Regions from separate parts of the Herbaspirillum sp. WGmk3 genome, predicted to be linked through region 2. Evidence: predicted binding sites of a transcription regulator. Region 2 holds the regulator's gene; the other holds the start of a gene.
The links. Region 2 encodes FliA, which starts transcription of late flagellar genes. Its sites were predicted from a motif close to CTAAAGTTTNNNNNNNNNNNGCCGNTA; they were not measured.
Positions count from the first base shown of each region.

Region 1: the regulator FliA is predicted to act here: its motif matches at 5,391-5,417, upstream of fliD (flagellar filament capping protein FliD).

Region 1 covers NZ_JAKYWT010000006.1:20,121-34,819, forward strand. The annotation lists gene MKD49_RS21420 (FAD-binding oxidoreductase) at 1-324, shown strand, start outside; gene MKD49_RS21425 (NAD-dependent succinate-semialdehyde dehydrogenase) at 416-1,897, shown strand; gene MKD49_RS21430 (GNAT family N-acetyltransferase) at 1,947-2,849, shown strand; gene MKD49_RS21435 (aspartate aminotransferase family protein) at 3,040-4,416, shown strand; gene MKD49_RS21440 (Lrp/AsnC family transcriptional regulator) at 4,560-5,054, shown strand; gene fliD (flagellar filament capping protein FliD) at 5,488-7,509, shown strand; gene MKD49_RS21450 (hypothetical protein) at 7,734-8,402, shown strand; gene MKD49_RS21455 (MaoC family dehydratase) at 8,486-8,941, shown strand; gene maiA (maleylacetoacetate isomerase) at 8,946-9,593, opposite strand; gene fahA (fumarylacetoacetase) at 9,625-10,971, opposite strand; gene hmgA (homogentisate 1,2-dioxygenase) at 10,968-12,305, opposite strand; gene MKD49_RS21475 (MFS transporter) at 12,302-13,645, opposite strand; gene MKD49_RS21480 (LysR substrate-binding domain-containing protein) at 13,890-14,699, shown strand, end outside.
Region 2 covers NZ_JAKYWT010000002.1:894,697-909,395, forward strand. The annotation lists gene flgL (flagellar hook-associated protein FlgL) at 1-302, opposite strand, end outside; gene flgK (flagellar hook-associated protein FlgK) at 323-2,644, opposite strand; gene flgJ (flagellar assembly peptidoglycan hydrolase FlgJ) at 2,790-3,761, opposite strand; gene MKD49_RS09910 (flagellar basal body P-ring protein FlgI) at 3,808-4,938, opposite strand; gene MKD49_RS09915 (flagellar basal body L-ring protein FlgH) at 4,977-5,636, opposite strand; gene flgG (flagellar basal-body rod protein FlgG) at 5,697-6,479, opposite strand; gene flgF (flagellar basal-body rod protein FlgF) at 6,544-7,281, opposite strand; gene flgE (flagellar hook protein FlgE) at 7,392-8,672, opposite strand; gene MKD49_RS09935 (flagellar hook assembly protein FlgD) at 8,712-9,437, opposite strand; gene flgC (flagellar basal body rod protein FlgC) at 9,452-9,856, opposite strand; gene flgB (flagellar basal body rod protein FlgB) at 9,862-10,290, opposite strand; gene flgA (flagellar basal body P-ring formation chaperone FlgA) at 10,518-11,255, shown strand; gene flgM (flagellar biosynthesis anti-sigma factor FlgM) at 11,469-11,783, shown strand; gene MKD49_RS09960 (flagella synthesis protein FlgN) at 11,815-12,273, shown strand; gene MKD49_RS09965 (RNA polymerase sigma factor FliA) at 12,402-13,139, opposite strand; gene MKD49_RS09970 (antiactivator of flagellar biosynthesis FleN protein) at 13,145-13,948, opposite strand; gene flhF (flagellar biosynthesis protein FlhF) at 13,983-14,699, opposite strand, start outside.

The DNA.
Region 1 (14,699 bases), on a different contig from region 2:
CTGCGCCAGGGCCTGCACGAGACCTTCCCGCAGCTGGGCCAGGTGCGCCTGGACTACTGCTGGGGCGGCCTGGTCGACATGACGCGCGACCGCCTGCCGCAGGCTGGCGAACGCGACGGACTGTATTACTCCATGGGTTACAGCGGCCACGGCACGCAGATGTCGGTGCACATGGGCCAGTGCATGGCCCAGGTGATGGCGGGTGACGCGCTGGCCAACCCCTGGCGCGAACGCGAATGGCCGGCCATCCCCGGCCACTTCGGGCCGCCGTGGTTCCTGCCGGTGATCGGCCTGTATTACCAACTGAAGGACAAACTGGCGTGATGGCGTAATGGAGTGACGGCGCGCCACTGGCTGCATTAACTTTTTCTGAATGCTCGTTGATAGTTGCATTAACTTTTGCTGAATGCTCACCATGACCTCTCTGACTCTGCAACGCCAGGACCTGATGCCCGGCGCCCAACTGATCGGCGCCGACTGGCGCGCAGCGGCCGATGGCCGCGTACTGGACGTGACTGACCCGGCCACTGGCCAGGTGTTTGCCACCGTGCCGGACGGTACCGCCGCTGACGCGCGTGCTGCCGTCGATGCGGCTGTGGCCGCCTTCCCGGCCTGGCGTGCCACGCCGGCCAAGCAGCGCGCCACCATCATCAAGCGCTGGAACGATCTGCTGCTGGCGCACCAGGAAGACCTGGGCCGCCTGATCTCGCGCGAGCAGGGCAAGCCGCTGGCCGAAGCCAAGGGCGAAGTGGCCTATGCCGCCAGCTATGTGGAATGGTTCGGTGAAGAAGCCACGCGCGCCAATGGCGACATCATCCCGGCACCGGTCACCGGCCGCCGCATGATGGCGTTGAAGGAACCGGTGGGTGTCGTGGCGGCCATCACGCCGTGGAATTTCCCGGCAGCGATGATCGCCCGCAAGATCGCCCCGGCCCTGGCCGCCGGCTGCACCGTGGTGTGCAAACCGGCCGAGGACACGCCGCTGACGTCGCTGGCGCTGATCCGCCTGGCACTGGAAGCGGGCGTGCCGGCCGGGGTCATCAACATCGTCACGGCCTCGCGCGAACGTACCCCGGAAGTGGTCGATGTGTGGCTGGCCGATGGCCGCGTGCGCAAGATCAGCTTCACCGGCTCGACCGCCGTGGGCAAGCACCTGGCGCGCCATTCGGCCGATACCTTGAAGAAGCTCTCGCTGGAACTGGGCGGCAATGCGCCCTTCATCGTCTTCGATGATGCCGATATCGACGCCGCCATCGATGGCGTGATGGCCGCCAAGTTCCGCAATGGCGGCCAGACCTGCGTGAGCCCCAACCGTATCTACGTGCAAGACAAGGTCTATGAAAACTTCGTGGCCAAGCTCGGGGCGCGCGTGGCGGCACTGAAGGTCGGCCCGGCCACCGATCCGGCTTCGCAGATCGGCCCGATGATCAACGCCCGCGCCATTGGCAAGATCGACCAGCACGTGCGCGATGCCATCGAACGCGGTGCGCGCGTGATCACCGGCGGCAAGCGCCTGCAGGGCTCCGGCTTCGAAAGCGACAACTACTATGCCCCGACCGTGCTGGCCAACGTCACCGGCGAGATGCAATGCAGCTGCGAAGAGACCTTCGGACCGGTGGCACCAATTACCCGCTTCTCGACGGAAGAGGAAGTGATCGCCGCCGCCAATGCCACGCCCTTCGGTCTGGCTGCGTATTTCTATTCGACCGATGTGCGCCGCATCCATCGTGTCACCGATGCGCTGGAAAGCGGTATCGTGGGCGTCAACGAAGGTGCGCTGGCAGCGGAAGCCGCGCCCTTCGGCGGCGTGAAGGAATCCGGTTATGGCCGCGAAGGCTCGGTGCATGGCCTGGATGATTACCTGCACACCAAATACGTTTGCCAGGGCCAGCTCTGAGTCCTCCCGTGCCTAGCTGCCCCTCTCACTGAAACCAACAGGAGCCACCATGCCCGCGCTGTCCACCCACGAGCCCGAGACCGCCCGCGAGCCCTTGCCCGACCTGCTCTTGCGGCCGATTGCAACGGATGACCTGGGCCACTGCCACCGGCTGTCGCTGCGCTTCAAGTGGCCGCACCGGCTGGAAGACTGGAATTTCCTGCTGCAGATGGGGCAAGGCTACCTGCTGGAAAACACCGCCTCGGACGCGGCGCTGCGCACCGTCGGCAGCGTGGTCTGCACCACCTATGGCGAGCACCACGCCGTCATCGGCATGCTGCTGGTGCAGACCGAGTTGCAGCGGCGCGGCCTGGGACGGCGGCTGATGCAGCATGCGGCCAGCGAAGTCAATGGCCGCAGCCTCATCGTCAACGCGACAGCGGCCGGCATGCCGCTCTACAAGCAACTGGGTTTCGTGCAGCAGGATGTGCTGCACCAGTTCCAGGGCTCGTCGGCGCAGCCGGTGCTGGTGTCGCTGCCACCAGGCGAGCGCGTGCGGCCGATGGGCAAGAATGATGTCCATCGCCTGCTGGAACTGGATGCGCAGGCCACCGGCATGGATCGCAGCAAGCTGCTGCTGGCCCTGCTGGAGATATCCGAAGGCGTGGCACTGGACCGCGATGGCGAGATGCTGGGCTTTGCGCTGGTGCGCCGCTTCGGCCATGGCCGCGTGATCGGGCCGGTGGTGGCACCTGACGCGGAACGCGCCAAGGGATTGATCGCACACTGGATCAATACTTATTCGGACTCCTTCATCCGCATCGACGTCTTCGAATCGAGCGACCTGCCGGCCTGGTTCGACAAGCTGGGCCTGACCTGCGTGGACCATGTCACGCGCATGTGCAAGGGTGAACCACCGGTACGCGATGCGGGCATGCAGCTGTTTTCCATCGTCAACCAGGCGCTGGGCTGAGGCTGGGCTGAAGTGTCCGCGCTGCTGCCGCAGAAAATGCCGCAGCAGCGCGCAAAACCCATGAACATGCTTTTTCAGCCCCGCATCTTGCGCATCGCCTGCGCGGCCGGGGGCATAGGATAGAACCCATGCCGGTTGTGCCGTTTGCCTGCACGGCCTTGTTCAACGCATCTTCAGCGAGTCCACCTCTATGCAAACTTCCGCCCTGGCCGCGCTCGACCGCAGCCACCTGATCCACCCCGTTGCCAGCTTCCGCGAGCATGAAGAACTGGGCCCCATCATCCTCAAGTCCGGCCAAGGTGCCTACCTGACCGATCACCAGGACAAGCAGCTGCTGGATGCCTTTTCGGGACTGTGGTGCGTCAACACCGGCTATGGCCAGGAGAGCGTGATCCGCGCCGCCACCGAGCAGATGCAGCGCCTGCCGTATGCCACCGGCTATTTCCATTTCGCCTCGGAACCGGCCATCCTGCTGGCCAAGAAACTGGTGGACATCAGCCCGGCGTCGCTCAAGCACGTGTATTTCACCTTGGGCGGTTCCGATGCGGTGGATGCGGCCATTCGCTACATCACGCACTATCACAACTCCATCGGCAAGCCGACCAAAAAGCATTTCATCTCGCTGCAGCGTGGCTATCACGGTTCGTCCTCGGTGGGCGCGGGCCTGACTGCATTGCCCAATTTCCATTACAACTTCAACCTGCCGCTGCCGACCCAGCATTACCTGCCCTCGCCTTACCCTTACCGCAGCGAGCTGCAGGGCGATGAAGCGATCATCGCGGCCTCGGTGCAATCGCTGCGCGACAAGGTCGCCGAACTGGGCGCGGACAATGTGGCGGCCTTCTTCTGCGAACCGATCCAGGGTTCCGGTGGCGTGGTGGTGCCGCCCAAGGGCTGGCTCAAGGCCATGCAGCTGGCCTGCAACCAGCTGGACATCCTGTTCGTGGTGGACGAGGTCATCACCGGCTTCGGACGCACCGGCCCGATGTTCGCGTGCCTGGACGAAGACGTGCAGCCCGACCTGATGACCATGGCCAAGGGCTTGACCGCCGGCTATGCGCCGATGGGTGCGGTGATGATGTCGGACCGTGTCTACAACGGTATTGCCGATGGCGCACCGATGAGCACCGTGGTCGGCCATGGCCAGACCTACTCGGCCCATCCGGTCAGTGCGGCGGTGGCGCTGGAGGTCCTGCGGCTGTATGAGGAAGGCGGTCTGCTGGAAAACGGCCGGCGCCTGGAACCGGTCTTCGCCGGCGGCCTGCGCGCCCTGCTCGATCATCCGCTGGTGGGCGATGCGCGCAGCCGTGGCCTGCTGGGCGCACTGGAACTGGTGGCTGACAAGCAGACCAAGGCACGCTTTGCACCGGAGCTGAAGCTGCACGATCGCATCTTCCAGGTGGCCTATCGCCATGGCCTGGTGTTCCGCGCCTTCGGCGACAACATCCTCGGCTTTGCGCCCGCGCTGTGCTACACGGAAGAGGATTTCGCGCTGATGTTTGCGCGCCTGCGTGCCATCCTCGATGAAGTGCTGGCCCAACCCGAGGTGCGCCAGGCCGTGCGCTGAGCCGGCCCATGCGAGTATCGCCTCCGGCACGATGGGGAAATCGCCGCCGGAGGGGTTAAAATGCCCTGCTACATCCTGCCGGATTGCGCTGCGTGCGATACGCGAGGCAGACCGGCAGGCTGAGTCGAATAACCCGAGGCAACATGATGACTAACGGCGCGTTGAAACTGGACCGGATCGATCTGAGGATTTTGTGTCACCTGCAGCAGAATAGCCGCATTACCAATGTAATCCTGGCCGACGCCGTCGGCCTCTCGCCCAGTCCCTGCCTGATCCGTGTCAAGCGCCTGGAGAAGGCCGGCTACATCAGCGGCTATGGTGCGTATATCCGTCTGGAGAAACTGGCCGACGTCCAGATCGTGTTCACCGAGGTGACGCTGTCGGACCATCGGCGCGAAGACTTCGCCAAGTTCGAGGCCACCATCCGCAACGTCGATGAAATCATTGAATGCCATCTGGTCAGCGGTGGTTATGACTACCTGCTCAAGTTCATGACTCGCAGCGTGGTGCACTACCAGAGCGTGATCGAATCGCTGCTGGAACAGAATCTGCGCATCGAGAAGTATTTCAGCTACATCGTCATCAAGTCGCCCTTCATCAAGCATCACTATCCGCTGGAAAAATTCATCCAGACCTGAGGCGCATGGGCTGGCCGTCGCCGGACGATGCCGCGCGGCGCCAGCCAGGCACGCTCTGGAGGCGGCGATAGCGCTGTCTGCACGGTTTTCCGCAGATTTTTTCTGGCCTTTTTCCTGGCTTTTTTCCTGCCCCTTTTTCTGTACAGACGATCGCGGATGGTCCTGATCGTTTTTGCACACCCCCCTGTCAATTTCCGCACAGCAAGTTCTTTCCAGGGCAGGAAGCCCTCGGCCTCATCTTTACATTTATGCCCTCCGCGACGGCGGGATTGCGGCATCTCCATCCAATCTCCACAAATCCCCCAGAAAAACACCACTATTGGTCAGCAAACTCCCCTTTACTTTTGTAAAGACGTGCCGTTAACCTTCGGGTGCGCTGACGAAGGGTCAGTTTCTCAAATTACAAGAACATCACGTTTGCTTAGGGGTCAACATGGCAACTTCCACGGGGACGATCTCGACATCGGCCGGTCCGCTTGACGTTTCGACGCTGGTCAACCAGCTCATCGCGGTCGAGAGCAAGTCCAAGCTCACACCGCTGAAGACCAAGGAAAGCGGCTTCAATACGCTCATTTCCGCGTATGGCTCGCTGAAGAATGCGCTGACCAGCTATCAAAGCGCCCTGAAGGTCATGACGGCCGCCAGCTTCAGTGCGCAGAAGACCACCGTGTCCAATGCCGGCACCGGCACCAGCCTGACCACCGATCCGTTCACGGCAGAAGCCAACAGTGACGACTCGACCAAGGTCCTGGCACAGAAGCTGAAATCCGGTGGCTATGCCAGCGGCACCACCTTCAATGCCGGCGACTCGATCGCCATCAAGATCGGCACCAACTCGCCCACCTTCATCACGCTGCAGGCCAATGCCACCCTGGCAGGCCTGCGCGACACCATCAATGCCTCCAAGGCCGGCGTGACGGCCTCCATCGTCACCGATGGCAGCGGCGACCATCTGGTCCTGGAATCCAATACCGGCGGCACGGCCAACACCATCAAGGTCACGGCCAACAATTCGCTGTCCGGGCTGAGCTATGACCCCAGCGTGTCGGGCTCGGTGACGCAGATCCAGGCCCCGCGCGATGCCACCAAGGCCGCCGCCGGCAAGTACAGCATCGGCGTGAGCCAGCTGGCGCAGGCGGTCAAGGTCAGCTCGGCCGGCATCGTGCCCGGCACCACCTTCGACAATGGCGTGCTGGCCATCAAGACCGGCAATGGCTCGACCACGCTGATCCAGCCCAAGACCAATACCCTGGCCGGTGTGCGCGATGCCATCAACGCCAGCGATGCGGGCGTCAATGCGGCCATCGTCAGCGACGGCACCAACGATCACCTGGTGCTCACCGCCAAGGACAGCGGCGCGGCCAACAGCCTGCGGGTCAGCGGCACCGGCAATTTCGCGGTGTTCAACTTCGATCCCAGCGGCACCGTCACCACCACGGGCGTAGCGACCAACCAGACTTACAGCAGCGGCAGCCTGGCGCTGCAGGTCGGCAGCAAGTCCTTCACCATCACCCCGACCGATCTCGACAACAGCGGTGCCATCGGCCTGAACGACGTGATGAAAGCCATCAACGATGCCAATACCGGCGTGATCGCCAGCATCAGCAACGACGGCAGCAATGACCATCTGGTGCTCACGCCGGCCGGCACGGATCCGATCAAGCTGGTCGGCAGCAATGACTATGCCAACCTGTCCGGCAGCAGCATGGGGCAATTGGCCAAGGCGCAGGATGCCAAGCTGACCATCGATGGCGTGGCGGTGACCAGCACCACCAACAAGGTCAGCAATGCGATTTCGGGCGTGACGCTGAACCTGGCGAAGGTGACGACGGCGGCGGACAATTTCTCGCTGTCCATCGCCAATGACACCAGCGGCCTGTCGACGGCGGCCAACAGTTTCGTGACGGCCTACAACAACCTGGCCAAGGCCGTGACCAACCTCACCAAGCAGACCCCGTCCACCACCAAGGGCCAGGCCAGCACCGGCTCGCCGCTGGCAGCGGAATCTTCCGTGCTGAACATGATGACGCAGATCCGCGGCACCATGCTGGGCGCACTGGGCGACGATGGCGGCATGAACCTGTCGCAGGTGGGGATCTCGTTCCAGAAGGATGGCACGCTGGCGCTGGATGCGACCAAGCTGACGACGGCCGGCAACAAGGATTTCGACGCGGTCGCCAAGCTCTTCACCGGGACCTCCGGCGTCGTGCCCAAGCTGCAGAAGCTGATGGACAGCATCCTGGGCGACAGCGGCACGCTGGCCACCAAGACCAAGGGCCTGCAGGACAGCCTCAAGACCGTGACCGACCAGCAGACCGCGGCCAATGATCGGCTGCAAACCCTGAAGGACAACTACACCAACCAGTTCAACCGGCTCAACGTCACGCTGGCGACGATGCAGTCGCGGCAGAGCTATCTGACCCAGCAGCTGGCGAAGTTGTCCAAGTCGTCGTGATGAGAACGGCCGTGCCGAATGGCGTGGCAGAGGAAGCGGTGACACCGGGTTGCGCGTCACCGCTGCATCGAATAAATCCCAGGTTGCTCCGCTTTATCCGAAGCCCAATGGAAAAACCCCGCTGCAAGCGGGGTTCGTCGTTAAACTCTCGTGTGTCCTCGGGGGGAAGCTTGCGCTAACAGATCCCGTGGCTCGCGTGGCGACTATAGGGGTTAACGGGTGCAATGTCAATTCAGGCACAGATAGCGGAAATCCACCGGGCACTCTCGCCCGCGCGCATCTCGACCTACGCGGCGGCCACCCACTGCCACGGCCCCGACGACCCTGCCGCACTCAATCTCTACCTGTGGAACGCGCAGGTCTCCGCTGCCTTCCTGACACCCCTGCACTTGTGTGAAGTCGTGCTGCGCAATGCGGTGGACGACGCCCTTGCTGCCAAATACGGTGCTGCGTGGCCATGGGCCTCCGCCTTTGAACAAAGCTTGCCGGCCAGTTCGATCGCGTATGGTGCGCGCCATGATTTGGCCAAGGCCCGGGCAGGACTACCGATCGGGCAGACGGGCAAAGTGATTGCGGAACTCAAGTTCGTCTTCTGGCAGCGCATGTTCGCCGCAAGGCATGATGGACGACTATGGAATCCTCACCTGCGGCGCGTCTTCCCATATCTCGATCCGCGCCGCTCCGTGGCACAACATCGCAAGGCCATCCATGACGCACTTGAAACGATCCGACAATTGCGCAACCGCATCGCCCATCACGAGCCGATATTCCACCGTACGCTGGAGGCCGAGTATCAATTGATCGGTCAACTGATCGCTTGGCGTTCGCCACAGACCTTCCGCTGGATGCATCAGCACCAGCAAATCACTACCTGGCTGGCCGCCCGTCCATAAGCAGCGCGGTATCGTTATACTGGCTACCTGCCCCATGACGACAACAAGCACGTTACAGCGTGCATACCAGGAATGGAGACTCAGTGACCACCCTCAACTATCTCGATGACTTCCAGCCGGGCCAGGTATTTCGCTCGCCGGGCACGCTCACCGTGAGCGCCGAAGAGATCAAGCAGTTCGCCCAACAGTACGATCCCCAGCCCTTCCACCTCGACGACGCTGCTGCACAGCAGACCTTCTTCCGTGGCCTGGCCGCCAGCGGCTGGCATACCGCCGCGCTGACCATGCGCCTGCTGGTCGATACCCTGCACATCCAGGGCGGCATCATCGGTGCCGGCTTCGATGAATTCCGCTGGCCGCGTCCGACCCGTCCCGGCGATCTGCTGCGCCTGGAAGCCGAAGTGCTGGGCATCAAGACTTCGCAATCCAAGCCGCAGCAGGGATTCCTCAACCATCGCGTGACGACTTACAACCAGCACGACGAAGCCGTGCTCATCATGACCGGCAACCTGCTGGTACCGCGCCGCAGCCCGGGCTGATCGCTTACGCGGCGTCGGGCTGTTGCGCCGGATGCGCCTGCTCGAAAGCGGGCAGCGCATTGCAGGCGGCCTCGATGGCGCACAGCGTCGGGTAAGGCGCCATGTCCACTTCGAAACGGCGCGCATTGAAGATCTGCGGAATCAGGAAGCAATCGGCCATGGTCGGTGCATCGCCTACGCAGAAGTGGCCACGCGTGGCATCGGCCGCCAGTTGCTGTTCCAGCGCGGTGAAACCGAGCTTGATCCAGTGCTGGATCCAGGCCGTCTTCTGCGCCTCATCCACCGCCAGCGCGTGCTTGAGATAACGCAGCACGCGCAGGTTGTTCAGCGGATGGATTTCACAGGCGATGGCCAGCGACAGTTCGCGGATATGCGCTCGCGCAAAGGCATCGCCCGGCAACAGGGAGGGCGTCGGATAGCGCTCTTCCAGATACTCCAGCATCGCCATCGATTGCGTGAGCAGCTTGCCCTGGTCGGCCAGCACCGGGACCAGCGCATGCGGATTCAACTGCGTGAAGGCGGGCAGCAATTGCTCGCCGCCCTGATTCAACAAATGCACGGCCGCCGTTTCGTAAGCCACGCCTTTGATGTTCAGGGCGATGCGCACGCGATAGGAGGCCGAGCTGCGGAAATAGCTGTAGAGGGTAGTCATGCGCTTGCTCCCTTCAGGAAAGACAATCGGATCAGGCCAGGCTGCGGGCAGGCAACACAGTGCCGGCCGCTTCACCGAAACCGATATTGGGCAAGCCATCGCGACGAGCCACTGCGCGCAGGATGATGGTATCGCCATCTTCCAGGAAGACGCGCTTCTCGCCATTGGCCAGGGTCAGCGGGGTCTTGCCGCCACCGCTCAGTTCCAGCAGCGAACCGGCCTGGTCCGGTGCCGGACCCGACAAGGTCCCCGACCCGAAGAAATCGCCCGGACGCAAGTTGCAGCCATTGACGGTATGGTGCGTGACCAGCTGCGCCACGGTCCAGTAGGCATCCCGATAGTTGCCCAGCGAGAGCCGTTGCGGGGCACTGCCCGCTTCATGCATGGCAGCGGTCTGGATCAGCACTTCCAGTTCGATGTCAAAGGCGCCGCTCTCGCGCAGGGTCGGCGCATCCAGGTAAGGCAGCGGTTGCGGGTCGTCCGCCGGGCGCGTCCATCCGCAACGATACGGCGCCAGCGCTTCCAGCGTGACGATCCAGGGCGAGATGGTGGAAGCAAAGCTCTTCGACAGGAAGGGGCCCAGCGGCTGGTATTCCCAGGCCTGCACATCGCGTGCGGACCAGTCGTTCAGGAGACAAAGTCCAAACACCTTGTCCTCGGCCTGCGCCATCGGGACCGGCTCGCCCAGCGCATTGCCGCCGCCGATGAAGATGCCCAGTTCCAGTTCGTAATCCAGCCGCTTGCAGGGACCGAAAGCGGGCAGGTCTGCATCGGGGGCCTTGGTCTGGCCGACCGGACGGCGGAACTGCTGGCCCGAGATCGCGATGGATGAAGCACGGCCGTGATAGCCGATGGGCACCCACTTGTAGTTGGGCAGCAGTGGATTGTCGGGACGAAACAGCTTCCCTATCGTGGTGGCGTGGTGGATCGATGTGTAGAAGTCGGTGTAGTCGCCGATCACGGCCGGTACATCGTATTCGGCCTGGGCTTGCGGAACCAGGCAGGCGGCCAGTTCGGACTGATGCGCCGAACCGCTGCGCAGCAGGCGCGACAATGCCAGGCGCAGTGCCGACCAGGCAGCCGGCGTGAGCGCCATCAGGGCATTGAGGCTGCTGCCGCTGCAGGCGGCATGGGCTGCCGTGCGCGTGGCTTCATCGAAGCCCGAGAAGGCGCCGGCTGCCTGGGCGGCCGGCAGGTCCAGAATCTGGTCGCCGATGGCAACGCCCGCGCGGTACGCTTCTTCACTGCGGCTGCGGCGAAACACGCCGTAAGGCAGGTTCTGGATCGGGAAGCTGCAGTTTTCTGCATTTGCGCTCTGGACCCAGCTACGCAGCGAGGTGTCATGGGTTTCGTTCAGTGTCAGGCTAGGCAGGCTCATGCGCGCTCCGGGTTGAAGTTCTTCTGGATGCCCAGCCAGCAGTCCTGGTAATCGCGCTGCAAGGTCGGCGCGGACAGGGCGTGACGGGTCGGGCAAAGGATGTTGCGGGTCTCGAACATGAAGGCCATGGTGTGGTCGACCTTGTTCGGGGTGCTGGTATCGATGCGGCTGGCCTTCTCGAAGGTGGCCGCGTCCGGTCCGTGACCGCTCATGCAATTATGCAGGCTGCCGCCGCCGGGCACAAAGCCGCCGCCTTCCTTGGCATCGTACTGGCCGGTGATCAGGCCCATGTATTCGCTGGCCACGTTGCGGTGGAACCAGGGCGGACGGAAGGTATTTTCAGCAGCCAGCCAACGCGGCGGGAAGATCACGAAGTCGATCGTATCCACGCCGGGCGTATCGCTCTGCGACTGCAGCACCAGGAAGATCGAGGGATCGGGATGGTCGTAGCTGATCGAACCGATGGTGTTGAAGTGGCGCAGGTCGTACTTGTAGGGAACATAGTTGCCATGCCAGGCCACCACATCCAGCGGCGAATGGCCGATCTTCGCCTGCCACAGATTGCCGCCGAATTTGGCGATGAGCTGGAAGTCGCCCTCGCGGTCTTCGTACCAGGCGTGCGGTGTGGCGAAATCGCGCGGATTGGCCAGGCCGTTGGACCCCAGCGGACCAAGATCAGGCAGGCGCAGCAGCGCGCCGAAATTCTCGCAAATGTAGCCGCGTGCCTCGCCATCCGGCAGACGCACCTGGAAGCGCAGGCCACGCGGAATGACGGCGATCTCCTGCGGCTCGATATCGATCACGCCCAGCTCGGTACGCAATTGCAGGCGGCCCAGCTGCGGCACGATCAGCAGTTCGCCATCGGCCGAATAGAAGAAGCGATCGGTCATCGAGCAATTGGCGGCATACAAGTGAATGGCGCAACCGCTCTGGGCTTGCGGCGAGCCGTTGCCGGCCATGGTGACCATCCCTTCGATGAAATCGGTGGGCACGGTCGGCATGGGTAGCGGGTCCCAGCGCAACTGGTTGGGCGGCGCTGCGACGTCGTCGAAGTGGCTCACCAGCAGGCCGCGTTCCATCGGCTCAAAGGGATGATGCACTGCTGCCGGACGGATGCGATAGAGCCACGAGCGACGGTTGTGACCGCGCGGTGCAGTGAAGGCGGTACCGGAAATCTGCTCGGCATACAGGCCATAGGGCGCACGCTGCGGCGAATTCTGGTGCGCGGGAAGCGCACCCGGCAGGGCCTCGGTGGCGAACTCATTGCCGAAGCCGGACTGGTAGCCGCGTGTATGCACGTGATGGCTGACGGAAGAATCGGTGACGGTATTCATGCGGACACTCCTCGGGAAGTACGATGCAGGCGCGCGATGGTCAGCGCCGAAATCAGCGCCGGCACCGCCGCTGCAATGAACAGCGAACCATTGCTCCACTGCAGCGCGATCAGTTGGCCGCCGATGACCGGCCCGACCACCGAGCCGATGCGGCCGATGCCCAGCGCCCAGCCGATGCCGGTGGAGCGCAGCGTGGTCGGGTAGAAGGTACCGGCCAGTGCATTGACGGCCGGTTGTCCACCCACGATGCAGAAGCCCGCCACGATCACCGCCAGGAACAGCAGCACCGGCATGGCCGCCACCTTGCCGATCAGCGCAATGGACACGCAGGCCAGCAGGAAGCAGCTGCCCAGTACGCGGGTGAAGCCGAAGCGGTTGATGAAGCGGCCCAAGGTCAGCGTACCGACCACGCCGCCCACTTGCAGCGAGGTACCGATCAGCACGGCCATGCTGGTGGAATAGCCGGCGTCACGAATGAGCGTGGGCAGCCAATTGGAGAGGAAGTACAGGTTGATCAGGTTCATGAAGCTGATCAGCCACAGCAGCACGGTGACACCGGCGCGGCCATCGCGGAACAGGGCGGCTACCGGCATGCCTTCGGCCTTGCTTTCCTTGACCACGACCTCGGTGCTGTCATCGATGCGGATGGCGGGATCGAGCTTGCGCAGCCAGCGCGCCACCTGGCTGCGCGCACGACGGTGCAGCACCAGGAACTGTATCGATTCCGGCAGCCAGACCAGCATCGCCAGGCCCAGCACCAGCGGCACTGCACCGCCCACCCAGAACACTGCATGCCAGCCGTGCGCCGGGATCAGCGCTGCGCTCACGAATCCGCCGGCCGCAGCGCCCACGGTAAAGCCGCAGGAGACCAGCATCATGCGGGTCACGCGGGAGGACGAGGGGCTGTATTCACCGACCAGCGCCATCGCATTGGGCATGATGCTGCCCAGGCCGAAGCCGGTGATGAAACGCACGATCAGCAACTGATCGATGGTGGTGACCAGCGGCGTCACCAGCATGCAGACCGCAAAGAACAGGGTCGAGGCGATCAGGACCGGACGGCGGCCGTAGCGGTCACCCACCGGGGTAAGCACCAGCGAGCCCAGCAGCATGCCGAACAGGCCGGCACCGAATACCGGTCCCAGGCTGGCCTTGCTCACGCCCCAGTCGGCGATGATGGCCGGGGCCACATAGCCCATGGCCTGCACGTCGAAACCATCGATGATGAGGCACAGGCCGCACAGCAGCAGCAGGCCGAATTGAAAAGTGCCGAACCGGCCCTGCTCCACCACCTGGTCCACATGGACCGTGGGGAGAGCGCCACTTGCGTGGATACTCATTGTCGTGCTCCTCGTCTGTCTTTACGTTTTTTTAGTTGTGTTGCCTGCCATCCATGGGCCGATGCGGCCGACAATGGCAGATTGCATGGCCGTGTGCGCAGGCGCTGCTGCGCGGCTCTTGATGGTGTTGTCGCGCCGTCACTGTAGTGCAATCGCCTTTCTTTTACGATATAAATACGAAAATACGACCCATTCATTTCATGAATATTGCAGTGCACGCATTTGCCGTACTGCCGAGCTGACCATGGCCCTCATCGAACCGCGCGACATCGATCTCAACCTGCTGGTGGTATTTCAGGAAGTCTTCCAGGAACGCCAGATCTCCTCGGTCGCCCGTCGGCTGGGGCTGTCGCAGCCGGCGGTGTCCAATGCGCTGGCGCGGTTGCGGCGCAGCTTCGGCGATGAGCTGTTCGTGCGCACGGCGCAAGGGATGCAGCCCACGCCCTTTGCCGAACAGCTGGCCGAGCCGGTGGCTGCGGCGCTGCAGCAGGTGGCCCGTGCTCTCAACCTGCAGGAAGGCTTTGCGCCACAGACCAGCGAGCGCCGCTTCACGATTGCCATGACCGATGTGGGCGAGGTGTATTTCATGCCGCGCCTGATCGAAGCCTGTGCCGAAGTCGCGCCGGGCGTGAGCCTGTCGACCGTGCGTGCCGGCGCCATCGACCTGAAGAGTGAAATGGAAGCGGGCCGGGTGGACCTGGCCATCGGCGCGTTCGACAATCTGTCGGAGGCGCTGTACCAGCGGCGATTGTTCCGCCAGGAATACGTGAGCATGTTCCGCATCGGCCATGCCCTGGACAAGCGCGGCGAAGTCAGCCTCAAGGAATTCCTGGCGGCCGAGCACCTGATGGTGTCTTCGCTGGAGAGTCCTTATGATCGCATCAACCAGAATCTGGAGAAGGCGGGCGTGCTGCCCAGCGTGCGCTTCCGGGTGCCGCATTTCACGGCGGTTCCTTACATCGTCAGTACCACGGCGCTGGTGGTGACGGTGCCGCGCAAGCTGGCCGAGAGTGCTGCCGCGCCCTTCGGACTGCGTTACATCAAACCGCCGTTG
Region 2 (14,699 bases):
GAGGCATTGCCGGCCGTGATGACGTTGGATTTCAGCTTGGTCAGCATGTTGGTCAGGCTGTCCAGGGTTCCCTGCACGGTCGACAGCGCGCTGTTGGCGTTCTGGCGATTGGTCTTGTACTGGTCGTTGAGGGCCGAGGTCTGGGTCATGTCCAGCGCGCGGGCGGCAGCCACCGGATCATCCGAGGGCAACAACACCTTCTGCTGCGCCGTCACCTGCTGCGTCAGCTTCAGGATCTGGCTCTGCATGCTGGTCAGGTCATTGTTGCTCGACTGATAGAGCATCTGGGTGCTAATACGCATGGTCGTCTTCCTTTAACTGATTAACCGCCCAGGGTGAGCAGGACATTGATCATGTCGCTGGCGGCCTGGATGATCTTGGCCGCGGCCTGGTACTGCTGCTGGTTCTTGATCATCTGCGCCAATTCCTCGTCCTGATTGACCCCGGACTCGGACTGCTGCTGGGCCTGGATCGCCGTCAGGCGCGTCTTCTCGGCCGTGTTGGTGACGTTGATCTCGTTGGTCTTGTTGCCGATGGTGGCCACCAGCTGCGAGTAGGAACCCTGGAAGGTGGTGCCATTGATGGTGTTGGCCGTCTGCAGGTTGGCCATGGCCAGCGCGTTGCGGTTGTCCGACGCGGCGCTGGTGTTGGCGGCAATGGTGAACTGGTCGCCATTGGACGGCTGGCCCGAAATCTTGAACTTGACGCCGCTGATCTCGTAGGTGTCGCCAGCGGTATAGGCCAGGCTGGTGGCACCGCCTGCGATGGCGGTGGTGGTGCCATCCTGGTGGGTGATGGTGCCGCCACCAGCAGGCACGGCCGGCGAAATGGTGAACGCCGGCGGCGTGGCCGCGGTGTTGTAGGTCAGCGTGGTCGGCTTGGTCAGCGGCGTGGTGGTGGTCAGGTACGCCGCCGTGACCGAACCGGTGTTGATCGTCGCCGTGCCCTTGTTGGCCGCCACCGGCGCGAAGTTGAACTGGTCGCCGGCCGACGGTGTGCCGGTCAGGGAGTAAGTCACGCCACCGCTGCTGATGGTCATGCCCGGCGTGTAGTTGAACGCCGTGCCGGCTGCCACCGAACCGGTGGTGCCGTCCGGATTGGTATACGTCACCGCAGGTGCCGGCGTTGCTCCGGTCCAGGCCGCCGTCAGTTGCACCTGGGTGCCGCTCAGGGAAGCCGTGAAGGCGACCGAGGAGCCCTGCTTGAAGGTAGTCGGATCCAGCGAGGTGTTGGAGATGATCGCATTGCCCGTATTGGTGCCCGGCGTGCTGGCATTGACGTTGTTGGTGGCGTTGATCGAGGTGGTGATCGGCGCGGCCGTGGCCAGCAACTGGGTATTGTTGAGCGCCAGCGAGAAGGCAGCTGCGCCGTTGGCGGTCGGCTGGATCTTGTAGGTGTTGCCGCTGGCCATGGTCGGCGCACCACCCGGGGTCGCACCGTTGGAGTAGGTCACGCCATCGAGCGTGACCGGGAAATCACCCGCGACCTTGACGGTCTTGGTGTTGTCCGACAGCCGGGTGAAGGTGTAGTTGGTGCCGTCATAGCTCAGCGTGTAGTCGCTGGTGCTCAGTGCCGAGGGATCGCTGATGGTCGCCGTCAGGTTGGTGGTCCCGGTATTGCCGGGGAAACCGATCAGGTTGGGCGAACTGACGTTGAACATGGCCGTGCCGGCATTGCCGTTCTGGTCCAGGCCCAGCTTCTGTTGCTGGTTGAAGGCCGTGCCCATGGCGATGGCGATGCGCCCCAAAGCGTTCTGGGTCGGATCCAGCGTTTCCGTGCGGTACTTGAGCAGACCGCCCAGGCTGCCGCCGTCATAGAAGAAGCTGTCGGGAATCGTGACCGTGCCGCCGCCCGCAGTGACCTGGCCGATCTGCAGACGCGAGACGTCGGTAGGCGAATTGGTCACCACCATCTGGGTGACCTGGTCGCCCGTCACCAGCGCCTGGCCGGTGCCGATGAACACGCTCACCGCGCCAGTATCCTGCGGCACAGTGGTGATCTTGACGTACTTGTTCAGCTCGGACACCAGCTGGTCGCGCTGGTCCAGCAGATCGTTGGGCGGCTGGCCGCCACCGGTACCGTTGGCATTGACGATGGCCTGGTTCAGCTTGGCGATCTGCTGGGCATAGGAATTGATGCTGGTCACCGTGGAGGTGATCTGGCTGTTGACGCTGGCGCTGCTCTGGGCCAGCTGGTCATTGATGCTGGAGACGCGCGCCACTAGCGTCGACGCCTGCGACAGCACCGACTGGCGCGAAGCCTGGGTATTCGGGTTGGAGGCCAGGTTCTGGACTGCCGCAAAGAAATCCTGCAGCGCGGGCGACAGGCCGGCCTTGGTGTCGGCCACCATGTTGTTGATCTGCGAGATCTGGGAGTAGTACGAATCCAGCGAACTGGCCGAACTCTGCGAGGCCAGCGCCTGCTTGGTCAGGAAGTCGTTGTAGATGCGCTTGATCTCGGTGACCTGGGTGCCCTGGCCGACGAAACCGTAACCGTAGTTGATGCCGCCGGCCGAGCTTTGCACGACTTCCTGGCGGTTGTAGCCGGGAGTGGTGGCGTTGGAGATGTTGTGGCTGGTGGTGGCCTGCGCCGCCATGGCCGCCTGCAACGCGCTTTGCCCGATACTGAAGATGTTAGTTGCCATGCTAGGTTGTCGTCCCTGAAAGCTTTTAGCGGAATAACCAAGTCAACGGCAGGATTGACCAAAACTTTAGAGGCTCCGGGCCAAATTTGTTTCCGGCCGGAACCGATGAGCTTGCCGCCCGGACACGCCCTGCGGCGCTGAAAAATCAGGCCGAGAGCGACTGGCGGATGATGCGCGAAAGCTTCTCCGCATAATGCGGATCGGTCGCATAGCCGGCGCGCTGCAGCCCATAGGCGAAGCCGTGGGCATCCTGGGCGCTGGCCAGTACCTTCTCGTAGCGCGGATTGCTGCGCAGCAAGTTGGCGTAATCCTTGAAGGCATCCGCATAGGAATCATAGGCGCGGAATTTCTCCACGCGCTTCTGCGGTTTGCCGTTGATGTATTCGATGGTGGTGGCCTCGACCACCTTGCCGGTCCAGTTGCCGGTGGCCTTGATGCCGAACAGGTTGTGCGCCGAGCGGCCATCGCGCGTGACGATTTCCTTCTTGCCCCAGCCGGTTTCCAGCGCGGCCTGCGCCAGCATGAACTTGGCCGGAATGCCGGTCATCTTGCTGGCCATTTCGGCGTCGGCCTGCAGGCGGTTCTGGAAGGCTTCGACGTGGGCCGGCTTGTTGGAATTGCGGCGCTGCTTGTTGCGGCCATCCTGGTCCGTACTCTCCGCCGCCTGCTGGCTGGCGAAGCTCTGGATGAACTTGGCGCGGTCGGCATCGCTCATGTCCTTGACCAACGGAATGCCCATCGGCAGGCCCTCTTCGCCCGGCAAGGGACTGCCTTCCAGGTCTTGCGCGTCCGGCAGTTTCTTGGGCAGCGAGGCCGAGAGCTGGCGCGTCAGCACGTCAGCCAGGCCCACGCCGCGCTGGGCCAGGCTCTGGCTCAGTTGCTGGTCCAGCATGGAGGTAAACATCTTGGTCTGTTCGTTGTCGAACGGGCCGTTCTGCGGGGTGGCATCCCGCATGCTCTTCATCACCATGTTCAGGAACAGCGCCTCGAATTGCTTGGCTGCGCCCTTGACGGACTCCGGCGTGTTCTGCTTGGCAGCCTCACGCAGGCCGTTCAGCCCATTCGCATCGACGGCAAGTCCCTCGGTCGGATTGGATGGGTTGATCTTGTTGAGCATGGATTACCTTGGTGGAAAGCGTTGGGTGTCGGATCAGTCCGGAGCGTCAGATCACTTCGAGTTCTGCGCGCAGCGAACCGGCCGCCTTCATGGCCTGCAGGATGGCCAGCAAGTCCTGCGGCGTGGCACCGATGGCATTGAGCGCCTTGACCACATCGGACAGCGAGGCCCCGCCCTTCAACAGCATGACCTTGCCCGGCTCCTTGTTGATCGAGACCTGGGCATTCTGCACGCCCGCGGTCTGGCCACCGGCCAGGGCATTGGGCTGGCTGACCGCATTGTCGGCCTGGATCACCACCGACAGGTTGCCGTGCGAGACCGCGCAGGTATCGAGCATGACGCTCTGGTTCATCACCACCGAGCCGGTACGGGCATTCAGGATCACCTTGGCGGCCAGCTTGCCGGGCGTGACATCGACGTTTTCGAGCGCGCCGAGGAAGGCCACGCGGTCGCCGCTGGAGATCGGTGCGCGCACCCGAATCACGCGGCCATCCTGGGCCACGGCGGTGTCGCTGCCAAAACGCTTGTTGAGCGCATCGACCACCCGGCTGGCGGTCGAGAAATCATTGTCGTTCAGTTCCAGCATGACCATGTCGCCGCCACCGAGGGAACTGGGCACCGCCCGTTCCACGGTCGCACCGCCCGAGATGCGCCCTGCCGACAGCTGGTTGATGACGGTGCTGCTGCCGGCAGCCGAACCGCCAGCACCACCGACCACGATGTTGCCCTGGGCGATGGCATAGATCTGGCCGTCCGCACCCTTCAGGGGAGCCATCAGCAGCGTGCCGCCGCGAATGCTCTTGGCGTTGCCGATGGAAGAAACCGTCACGTCGATCAGCTGGCCCGGCTGCGCGAAGGCCGGCAAGGTAGCCGTCACCATCGCTGCCGCCACGTTCTTCAGCTGCATGTTGCTGCTGGTGCCGCTGGGCACGTTCACGCCCAGTTGCTGCAGCATGCTCACCACGCTCTGCACCGTAAAGGGTGTCTGTGTGGTCTGGTCACCGCTGCCGTCAAGACCTACCACCAGCCCGTAACCTACCAGCTGGTTCTGACGCACGCCCTGGATGCTGGCCAGGTCCTTGAGGCGCTCGGCGTGGGCCGGCGCAGCAGCGGCCACGCACAGTGCGGCCACGGCAGCAGCCGACAGGAGCTTGCTGCCCATCCTGATCATGTCCATGGCGAAAAATCCTTTCCGGGTCATTGCACTACTCCACATCAGAAAGGAGAAACGCTGAAGAAGAAACGGCCCAGCGAGGACATGAAGTCAGCCATGTCGACGCGGGTATTGGTACGGTATTCGACCTTGGCGTCAGCCACCAGGGTAGACGAAACGGTGTTGCCGGTCTGGATGTTGTCGGGGCTGACGGTGCCGGAGAAGCGGACATATTCCACGCCCTTGTCCAGCGCCACCTGCTTTTCACCCGAGACCACCAGGTTGCCGTTGGGGAGCACTTCCACCACGGTCACGCCGATGGTGCCGGTGAAGGTGTTGCTGGAGCTGGTGGCGCCCTTGTCCTCGAATTTGGAGGACGAGGTACCGGAGGCGGACAACTCCTTGATGGATGTGCCGAAGATGGTCGGTGCCGGCGAGGCTACCGTGCCTGTCTTGCTGGCCGAACTCCCGGCCGACTTGACGGCACTGGTCTTTTCGTTGATGACGATGGTGATGGTGTCACCCACCAGGCGCGCGCGACGGTCTTCCAGCAACGGCCGGTAGACCGCCGACTGGAAGATCGCGCCCGAGGTCGGCGGCGCATAGGAAGCCGGTTGCGGACGCGCCGTCTTGGGCCCGGTCACGATACTGTCCGGCACGGTGGTGCAGGCGCTCACGCCCAACACGCCCGCGATGGTGGCCAATTTCAGCATGCTTTTCATCATTGCCTCGTCCTTCTTCTGCTACCGACTGCCTTGTTCAAAAACCACTGCACGACTGCATTACAGCTGCGAAATCTTGGCCAGCATCTGGTCGGAAGTGGTGATGGCCTTGCTGTTGATTTCGTAGGCGCGCTGGGTCTGGATCATGTTGACCAGTTCTTCCACCACGTTCACGTTGGAGGTTTCCACGTAACCCTGCCACAGGGCACCGGCACCGTTGGTGCCCGGGGTGTTCGGGTTCGGGGTACCGGAAGCGGCGGTTTCCACGTACAGGTTCTCGCCACGGCTTTCCAGACCGGCCGGGTTGATGAAGGTGGCGACCTGGATGGTGCCGATCTGGGTGGTGGCGGTCGAACCGGCCTGCATGATCGAGACGGTACCGTCACGGCCCACGGTCAGCTTGGTGGTGTTGAGCGGAATGGTGATCGGCGGCTGCAGCGTATAGCCGCTGGAGGTCACCATCTGGCCCTGACTGTCGGTCTGGAAGGAACCGTCGCGGGTATAGGCGGTGGTGCCGTCCGGCAGCAGGATCTGGAAGAAGCCGTTGCCCTGAATCGCCAGATCCTTGTCATTGTTGGTCTGGTTGACGTTGCCTTGGGTGAAGATACGTTCGGTGGCGACCGGACGCACGCCGGTACCGATCTGCAGGCCCGAGGGCAATTGCGTCTGCTGCGAGGACTGGGCACCGGGCTGGCGCACGGTCTGGTACAGCAGGTCTTCGAACACGGCGCGCGAACGCTTGAAACCGTTGGTGCTGACGTTGGCCAGGTTGTTGGAGATCACGTCCAGTTGCGTCTGTTGCGCATCCAGGCCGGTCTTGGAAATCCACAGGGAACGAATCATTTGTTTCTCCGGTAATCAGCGCTTGCGCTGCGGTGCATCGGTGAGGTCAGGTGCGTAGGCAGCATCAAGACAGCGACAGGATCGTGGTCGCCTTGGTGGAATCACTTTCGGCGGTCTGGATCACTTTCATGTTCATTTCGAACTGGCGCGACAGGTTGATCATGTTGACCATCGCTTCCACCACGTTCACGTTGCTGCCTTCGACCGCACCGCTGGCCAGGCGCACGTTGGCGTCGGGCTGGGCGGCACCGGTGATGGTGCGGAACAGGCCGTCGTCGCCGCGTTTCAGGTTCTTCTCGTCCGGGTTGACCAGCTTGATGCGGCCCAGCACGTTGACCGCATTGGGAATGCCGTTGGTCGGGATCGACGACACCGTGCCGTCAGCCGCGATGGCCACGGTGGTATCGGGCGGAATCGTGATCGGACCGCCGTCACCCTGCACGGACTGGCCGTTCTGGGTCTGCAGGATGCCGTTCTCGTTGATCTTGAAGCTGCCGTTGCGGGTGTAGGCTTCGCCGCCATCGGCAGTCTGCACCGCGATCCAGCCACGGCCCTGAATGGCCACATCCAGCGCACGGCCGGTGTCCTGGATCGGACCCTGCGAAAAATCATTGCCTGCAGTGGAGTCCACCACGAAAGCACGCGTCGGCAAGCCCTGCCCCACCACCGGTGCCGAACGGAAGGTATTCAATTGGGCACGAAAGCCCGTGGTCGTGGCATTGGCCAGGTTGTTGCTGGCGCTGGCTTGCTGCTCAAGCGTGTGCTTGGCGCCCGACATCGCTGTATAGACCAGACGATCCATATCACCCCTTAGTGGTGGCACCCATCCCTGGCACCACCGGTTGAAACCGGCCACCGGCGACGCCGGCAGCCTTGAAGCAGGCGCGCCGCAAGGCGCGCCGGATCACCCTGTTAGCGCAGGCTGACCAGCGTCTGCAGCACGGTATCCTGCACCTTGATGGTCTGCGAGTTGGCCTGGTAGACACGCTGCGCCACGATCATGTTGACCAGCTCGGCGGTCAGGTCGACGTTGGAGTCTTCCACCGCACGTGCCTGCAGGGTACCGAAGGTACCGGTGGTCGGCTTGCCCACCAGCGGGCTGCCGGCGGCGGCGGTGGCGGAGTACAGGTTGTTGCCCAGCGGCTGCAGGCCGTTGGGGTTGGCGAAATTGACCAGCACCACGCTGCCCAGATTCTTGGTCTGCTGGTTGCTGTAGGAACCGACGATGGTGCCGTCCTTGTCGATCGAGAAGCTCGACAGGGTGCCCGGCGGCATGCCGTTCTGGCTCTGCGCCAGGTTGACGAAGGCCGAACCGGTCTGGGTCGAGCCGGTGTAGCTCAGCGCAATGGTGCTGGCGAAGTTGCCGCCCGCCTTGGCCACCCCGGGGTTGGTACCGGTCGTAGTCAGGTCGATGGTCATGGCACCGCCCGAGGTCAGGGTACCGGTCGAATCGAACACCATCGAACCCAGCTTCAGGGGGACCGTGCCGCCCGAGGTGGTGGTCAGGGTCTTGCCGTCGACGGTGGCGTAGACGTCCCAGGTAGTGGTCGGCGGCGTGCCGGTCGGCGTGTTCTTCACATAGAAAGTCTGGACGCTGTACGGATTGCCCAGGCTGTCATAGATGGTCACGCCGGTCGAGTTGTTGTACGAGGTCGGGTCGGTGGCGCTGAAAGTGGTCGTGGTCGGCACGGTCACGCGCGAATCCAGGTTGACCTTGGTATTGACGGTGGTGGTGGTGGTCGCCGGGATCGAGGAGGTATCAATCTGCAGGCGCACCGGATCGCCACCGGTCACACCGGCTGCATAACCCATCAGGAAGGCCCCGTTCATGCTGGGGTTGACGATGTAACCGTTCTTGTCGAGCTGGAACTGGCCATTGCGGCCGTACATCGGCGACAGGTCGCTGGAGCTGGCGGCCAACTGGAAGAAACCGTCACCATTGATGGCGATATCCAGCGGGTTGTTGGACGACGTGATATTGCCCTGGGTGAACTGTTGCGCCACATTGGCGACCGTCACACCGATACCCACCGGCGAATTGCCGGAACGGTTCATGGAATTGGCGTACATGTCGGCAAACTGCGTCTGCGACTGCTTGAAACCCACCGTGCTGGCGTTGGCCACGTTATTACCGATGACGTCCAGGCTCTTGGCTGCGCCGTTCAGTCCGCTCAGACCTTGCTGAAAACTCATGAGATATCCCCTTGTTCCGAATGTTGTCGGTAATGACGATTAAAGAATTTGCACGACGTCGGTCGGCTTGATGGTGCCGACATTGGTGACGTTGAGCTTGACGCCGTCCGACGCAGTCGAGACGCTGGAAACGGTACCGAACGACAGGGTCGAAGCGGTGACTGCAGTGCCATTGTTGGAGGCACTGACGGTGAAGGTGTAATTGCCGTCGGCCACCTTGCCGCCGGTATCGTTGGAGCCGTCCCAGATCACCGGCACCACGCCGGCGGCCTGGGTGCCCAAGTCGGTGGTGTGCACCACGGCACCCGAGGAATCCTTGATGGTGACCACTACGGAGGAGGCGGTACCGGACAGGTTCACGCCGAACACCGCCTTCTGGCTGGTGGTTTCCGTACCGCTGGCATCCTTGGTGGTATCGCTGGTCAGCTGGATGCTGTTGCCCGGGGCCAGCACGCTGTGGCCGATCATGTTGGCGGTCGACAGCGCCTGCGAGGAATTGAGGTTGCTCATCAGCGTGGACAGCGAATTGTTCAGCTGGCTGATGCCCGTGACCGTCGACAACTGTGCCATCTGGGTGGTCAGCTGCGAGTTGTCCATCGGGTTGCTGGGATCCTGGTTCTTCATCTGCGCAATCAAGAGCGTCAGGAAGCGGTTCTGGATCGCGTCCGGGCTGTTGTTGTCCAGGCTGGAAGAGCTGGTGGTAGTGGACGAGCTGCTGCTCGTGCCATTCATTGCGGTGAGCAGGTCACTGGAGACGATTGCCATGGTTCAGGTCCTGGTTATTGGCCGATGGTGAGGGTCTTGACGAGCATGGCCTTGGCCGTGTTCATCGTTTCCACATTGGTCTGGTAAGAGCGGGAGGCCGAGATCATGTTGACCATTTCCTCGACCGGATTGACGTTGGGCATGGCGACGTAGCCATTGCCATCGGCCATGGGATGCTTGGGGTCGTAGACCAGCTTGGGCGGGGCCTGATTCTCGACCACGGCCGCCACTTTCACGCCGCTGTCCTTGACGCTGCCCACCGGAATGGCTTCGAACACCACCTGCTTGGCCTTGTACGGCGTGCCATCGGGGCTGGTCGCGCTGTCGGCGTTGGCGATGTTGCTGGCCGTGGCGTTGAGGCGCTGTGCCTGGGCGCTCATGGCCGAGCCGGCGACGTTGAAGATGTTGGAAAGAGACATGTTTATCAGCCCGGTTGGATAGCGTTCAGCATGGCCTTGATCTGGCCGTTCACGGAGGTGACGCCGGCTTCGTAGCGGATGCCGTTGTCTAGGAATTCATTGCGCTCCACATCCATATCGACCGTATTGCCGTCCACGCTGCCCTGGGCCGGTGTGCGGTACTGCAAGGCGGTGCCGCCGATGCTGCCCGGACCGTTGTCGGGCGCGGTGCCGGCCACGTGCGTGGCAGCAGTGCGCTCCAGCTGCAGCGGCGGGATCGTGTTGGACTTGCTGTCCAGCGCATTCTTGAGAGCGTCGGCAAAGTTGACGTCACGCGCCTTGTAGTTGGGCGTGTCCGCGTTGGCGATGTTGGACGCCAGCACCTGCTGGCGCTGGGACCGCAGGTTCAGCGCCATCTCGTTGAAACGGAAATAATCGTCGAGCTTAGAGACCATCAGGTCCTCCGGAAGTACAGCGCCCCCTGTCCTGCCCGGCCTGTTGCCGGGCCGCTTGCGGACTGCGCCGATGATGGAATTACGTAGGCTTGATCATACGTTCGCACCCCGAACTCTAAGGGGCGATAAAGAGAGAAAAGCCTCCCCTGTTTGCCCTTTTGACCTCGCGCGCGCGACGTACCATGAGTGCCAAGATTCGCCTATGCCCTGCGGGCAAGTTGCACAAAATGAAACACGCTTTCCGCGCCCTGCGCCGCACTTTCGCCGTCCTGTCCTTGCTGGCAGCCGGCCTGGGGGCGACTGCGCCTGCGCTCGCCCAGAACGACCCCAACTCCCCCCAAAAGCAGGACTTGCAAGCCTTGCAACAAGTGGCAGAGCAATTCCTGAAAAGCCAGACCTCGGGCTTGCCCGGCAGCGTCACGGTCACCATCGATCCCGCCGATGCACGCCTGACGCTGGCGGCCTGCCTTGAACCTCAAGCCTTCATGCCCAATGGTGGCCGCCTGTTCGGCCGCACCACGGTCGGCATCAAGTGCGTGGCCCCCTCCCCTTGGACCATCTACTTGCGCGCCAACGTGCAGGTGATCTCGGATTACCTGGTCGCCGCCGTCCCGCTGGCCCAGGGCCAGACCATCAGCGCCAGCGACATCACGCGCATTCGCGGCGACATGTCGGCGCTGCCCAGCGGCGTGATCACCGAAGAATCACAGGTCATCGGCCGCGTCGCCAACATGTCGCTGCGCGCCGGTACGCCGCTGCGCCTCGATACCATCCGCAACCAGCGCGTGGTGCAGCAAGGCCAGGCGGTACGGGTCGTATCGATCGGCCCGGGCTTCCAGATTTCCACCGAAGCGCGCGCCCTGACCAATGCCAACGAAGGCCAGATGGCCCAGGCGCGGACGGCGGCCGGCCAAGTGGTGAGCGGTATTGCCAAAGCGGGCGGGATTCTGGAAATCAACTATTGAGTCGGTGGCCCCGGTTTCTCCATTGATATGAAGCAATTTCCCGCAGGGCAAGTCCCGCGCGAAACGCAGCGGATCGCCCGGACAGGAATGTGAAGAAAAGTACCCGAATTCAGCTTAATTCAGGTGCGGGAATGTTAAAGTTTGCCCAGAACTGGTCGATAATCCATACGACAGGCGGGTGCGAAGCGCCCCCACCCTACAAGGAATACTGCCGTGAACGTTAACGACGCCCTCAAATCTGCTGCCCTCAACACCGAGCAGACGCAAACGCAGACCCGCAACACGACTGCCGCCAATCCTGCGGGCACTGACCCGGCCGCCACCAAAGCGGCTTCGGACAGCGTGCGCTTGTCCAGCACCTATCAGGCGCTGGAAACCAAGGACACCAAAAACGGCGGTTTCAATGCCGAAAAAGTGGAAAAGCTGAAAGCGGCCATCGCCAACGGCACTTTCCAGATCGATGCCGACAAGATCGCCGACGGCGTGATCGATACTGTCAAGAATCTCATCAGCGCCCGCCCGGCCTGATTCCCGTTTTACCGCTCAGAGGATCTTTCGCATGAATCCGGCCAGCAACCTGTCCCTGGAACACGCCGCGCTGTCGCGCCTGGTGGAAAAACTGAGCCAGGAACAGGCACTGCTGGCGGAAGCCACCGCCGAAGGCCTGACCGACATCATTACCGAAAAGGCCGCCATCGTTGCTGAAATGTCCACGCTGGCCGGCAATCGCCATGCGCTGCTGGGCAGCCTCGGCTACAGTGCAGATGAAAGCGGCATGCAACAGTGGATGAATGAGCAAGCCGGCGACGCTGACCGCGAGATCTGGGCCAGCCTGTTCGAACTTGCGCAGGACGCCAAGGAACTGAACCGCGTCAATGGCCTGCTGATCGGCAAGAAGCTGTCCATCAATCAGAGCGCCCTGACCATCCTGCAGGGCAAGACCGGCACCGGCAATTTCTATGGCCCGGACGGCCAGAACAGCATCCGGTCCTCGGGACGCCGTCTGGGCGTGGTATAAGTTTCAGCCGCTTCCCGCTCACGGAAGCACAGCAAGATCGCATCAACAAAAAGCCCGGCATTTGCCGGGCTTTGTCGTTAACGCGTCCTGCGTCCTCTCTCGGATCTGCGCCCTGAAGGCAGGCAGCCTCAGGCCACCCCGCTCCAGGAATGCTCGCGCAGATACGAACGCATGCGCGAGATCGCCTGGCTGTGCAACTGGCACACGCGCGATTCGGAAACGCCCATGACGGCGCCGATTTCCTTGAGGTTCATTTCCTGCTCGTAGTACAGCGCCATCAGGATCTGCTCACGCTCGGGCAAGGCCTTGATGGAATCCACCACGGCTTCACGGAAACCGCCATTGATCAGGCTCTGCAGCGGATCATCATCGCCGTCGCCGGTCTGGTAGCGGTCCAGGAAGTGTTCGTGGCCGCCATCGTCGTCGTGAAAATCTTCGTAATAGATCAACTGGTGGCCGCCGCAGTCGGTCAGCAGCGACTGATACTCGGCCAGGCTGATTTTCATGTGCTGCGCCACTTCCGCTTCTTGCGGCTGACGGCCCAGTTGCTGCAGCAGGGACTGCATGGCTTCTTCCACCTTGCGCGCATTCTGGCGGATGCTGCGCGGCAGCCAGTCGCTGCTGCGCAGCTCATCCAGCATGGCACCACGGATGCGCTGCACGGCGTAGGTCTCGAACTGCGCGCCATGGGTTTCCTCGTAGCGGTTGACGGCGTCGAGCAAGCCCATCATGCCGGCCTGGATCAGGTCGTCCACCTCTACGCTGGGGGGCAGCTTGGCCTTGAGCTGATGCGCCAGTTTCTTGACCAGCGGCGCATGCTGCTCCAGTACGTCGTTCTTGCCCTTTTTTCCCTTGACGTTATACATGCACGTCACACTCCCAGACTGGCACCGTCGGTGGCCATCCCGTAGCTGCTGCGGGCTGCATCCGGACCGGCCGTGAAGCGCTTGGAGAGGCGCTGGAAGGCCAGCGCGGCACCGGCGAAGGGAAACACGTCCATCACCGCCCGCCCCTGTCCGGTGGCGCGGCGAATATGGTCATCCGCCGGAATCGCGCCGATGAAATTGAGCTGCGCCGCCAGGTAGCGGCTGGCCGCCTGGGCCATGTTGGCGTAGACGGTACGGGCTTCGGCTTCGGTGGCATCGTTGACGATGAGACTGAAGGGACGGCGGCCGATGCGGTCGCTCAAGCTCTTCAGCAGCACATAGGCCGCCTTGATGGAAGACGCCGTGGTCGAGACCTGGATCACGATCTCGCCCATTTCCATGGTCGGCACCGGCAGCGACAGGTCGCGCGCCAGCACGCCATTGACGAGCGTAATCTCGGCCTGCTCGATGAGGCTGTCGAAGATCTCCGCCAGACGGCCGGCATGCGGATCGGTCGCCGAGGGCACGCTGCGGCGGGCGATGCGCGCCATCGAAAAACCTTCCGGCAGGAGCCGTGTGGCTTCCGCCATGGGACGCTCCATCCGCGCCACTTCCTGCAGCGTCGCCACGTCGTGACGCAGGCCGATGCGGGTCAGCAGACCGGTCGTGGCAACGTCGCCATCCACCACCAGCACGCTGTGCTTGGCCTGCGACAGGGACGCCGCCAGATTGATGAGCATGGCACTCTTCTCTTCCTCACCCAGCACCGAGAAGAAGGTGAACAGCCTGGGCACCGGACGCTCCAGCATCCGGCGCAGCCCTGCTGCCTGGTCGATATCGTAACTAGCCAAAGCTCACCTCACGCAGTCCCCGGTCATTCATGGACATGGCAGTAGGACCGATCACGCCCGGCAACTCACCTTCCTGGAATTCGAAAGGGGCGGTTTCGCGCTTCTGCTTGAAGGCACGGTCGGCCAGGTAGAGCTTGTTGGCCACATGCAGGTCTTCGGGCACGCGCTGGCCATTGGCCACGTAATGCAGGTTGAGCTTGTGGCGGATCACCACATCCAGCACGTTGCCGATGGTGGCGGCTTCGTCCAGCTTGGTGATGATGCAGCCGGCCAGCCCGGAGCTGGAATAGGCATGCACCACTTCATTGAGCGTACCGCCGGTGGCGGTGGCATTCAGGCACAGCAGGCGCTTGATGTCCACGCCGGCACCGGCCAGCATGGCGTCCTGCTCGGCCACCATCTGGTCGCGCTGGCCGACACCGGCGGTGTCGATCAGTACGGTGTGCTTGCCTTTGAGTTCTTCCAGGGCGATGCGCAAGTCGGTCTCATCCTTGACCGAGTGCACCATCACGCCAAGGATCTTGCCGTAGATGCGCAGTTGTTCGTAACCACCGATACGGTAGCCGTCGGTCGTGATCAAGGCCAGCTTGCCGGAGCCGTGGCGCATCACGCAGCGCGCCGCCAGCTTGGCGGTGGTGGTGGTCTTGCCAACGCCAGTGGGGCCGACCAGCGCGAAGACGCCGCCGTTTTCCAGCAGTTCGTTTTCGTT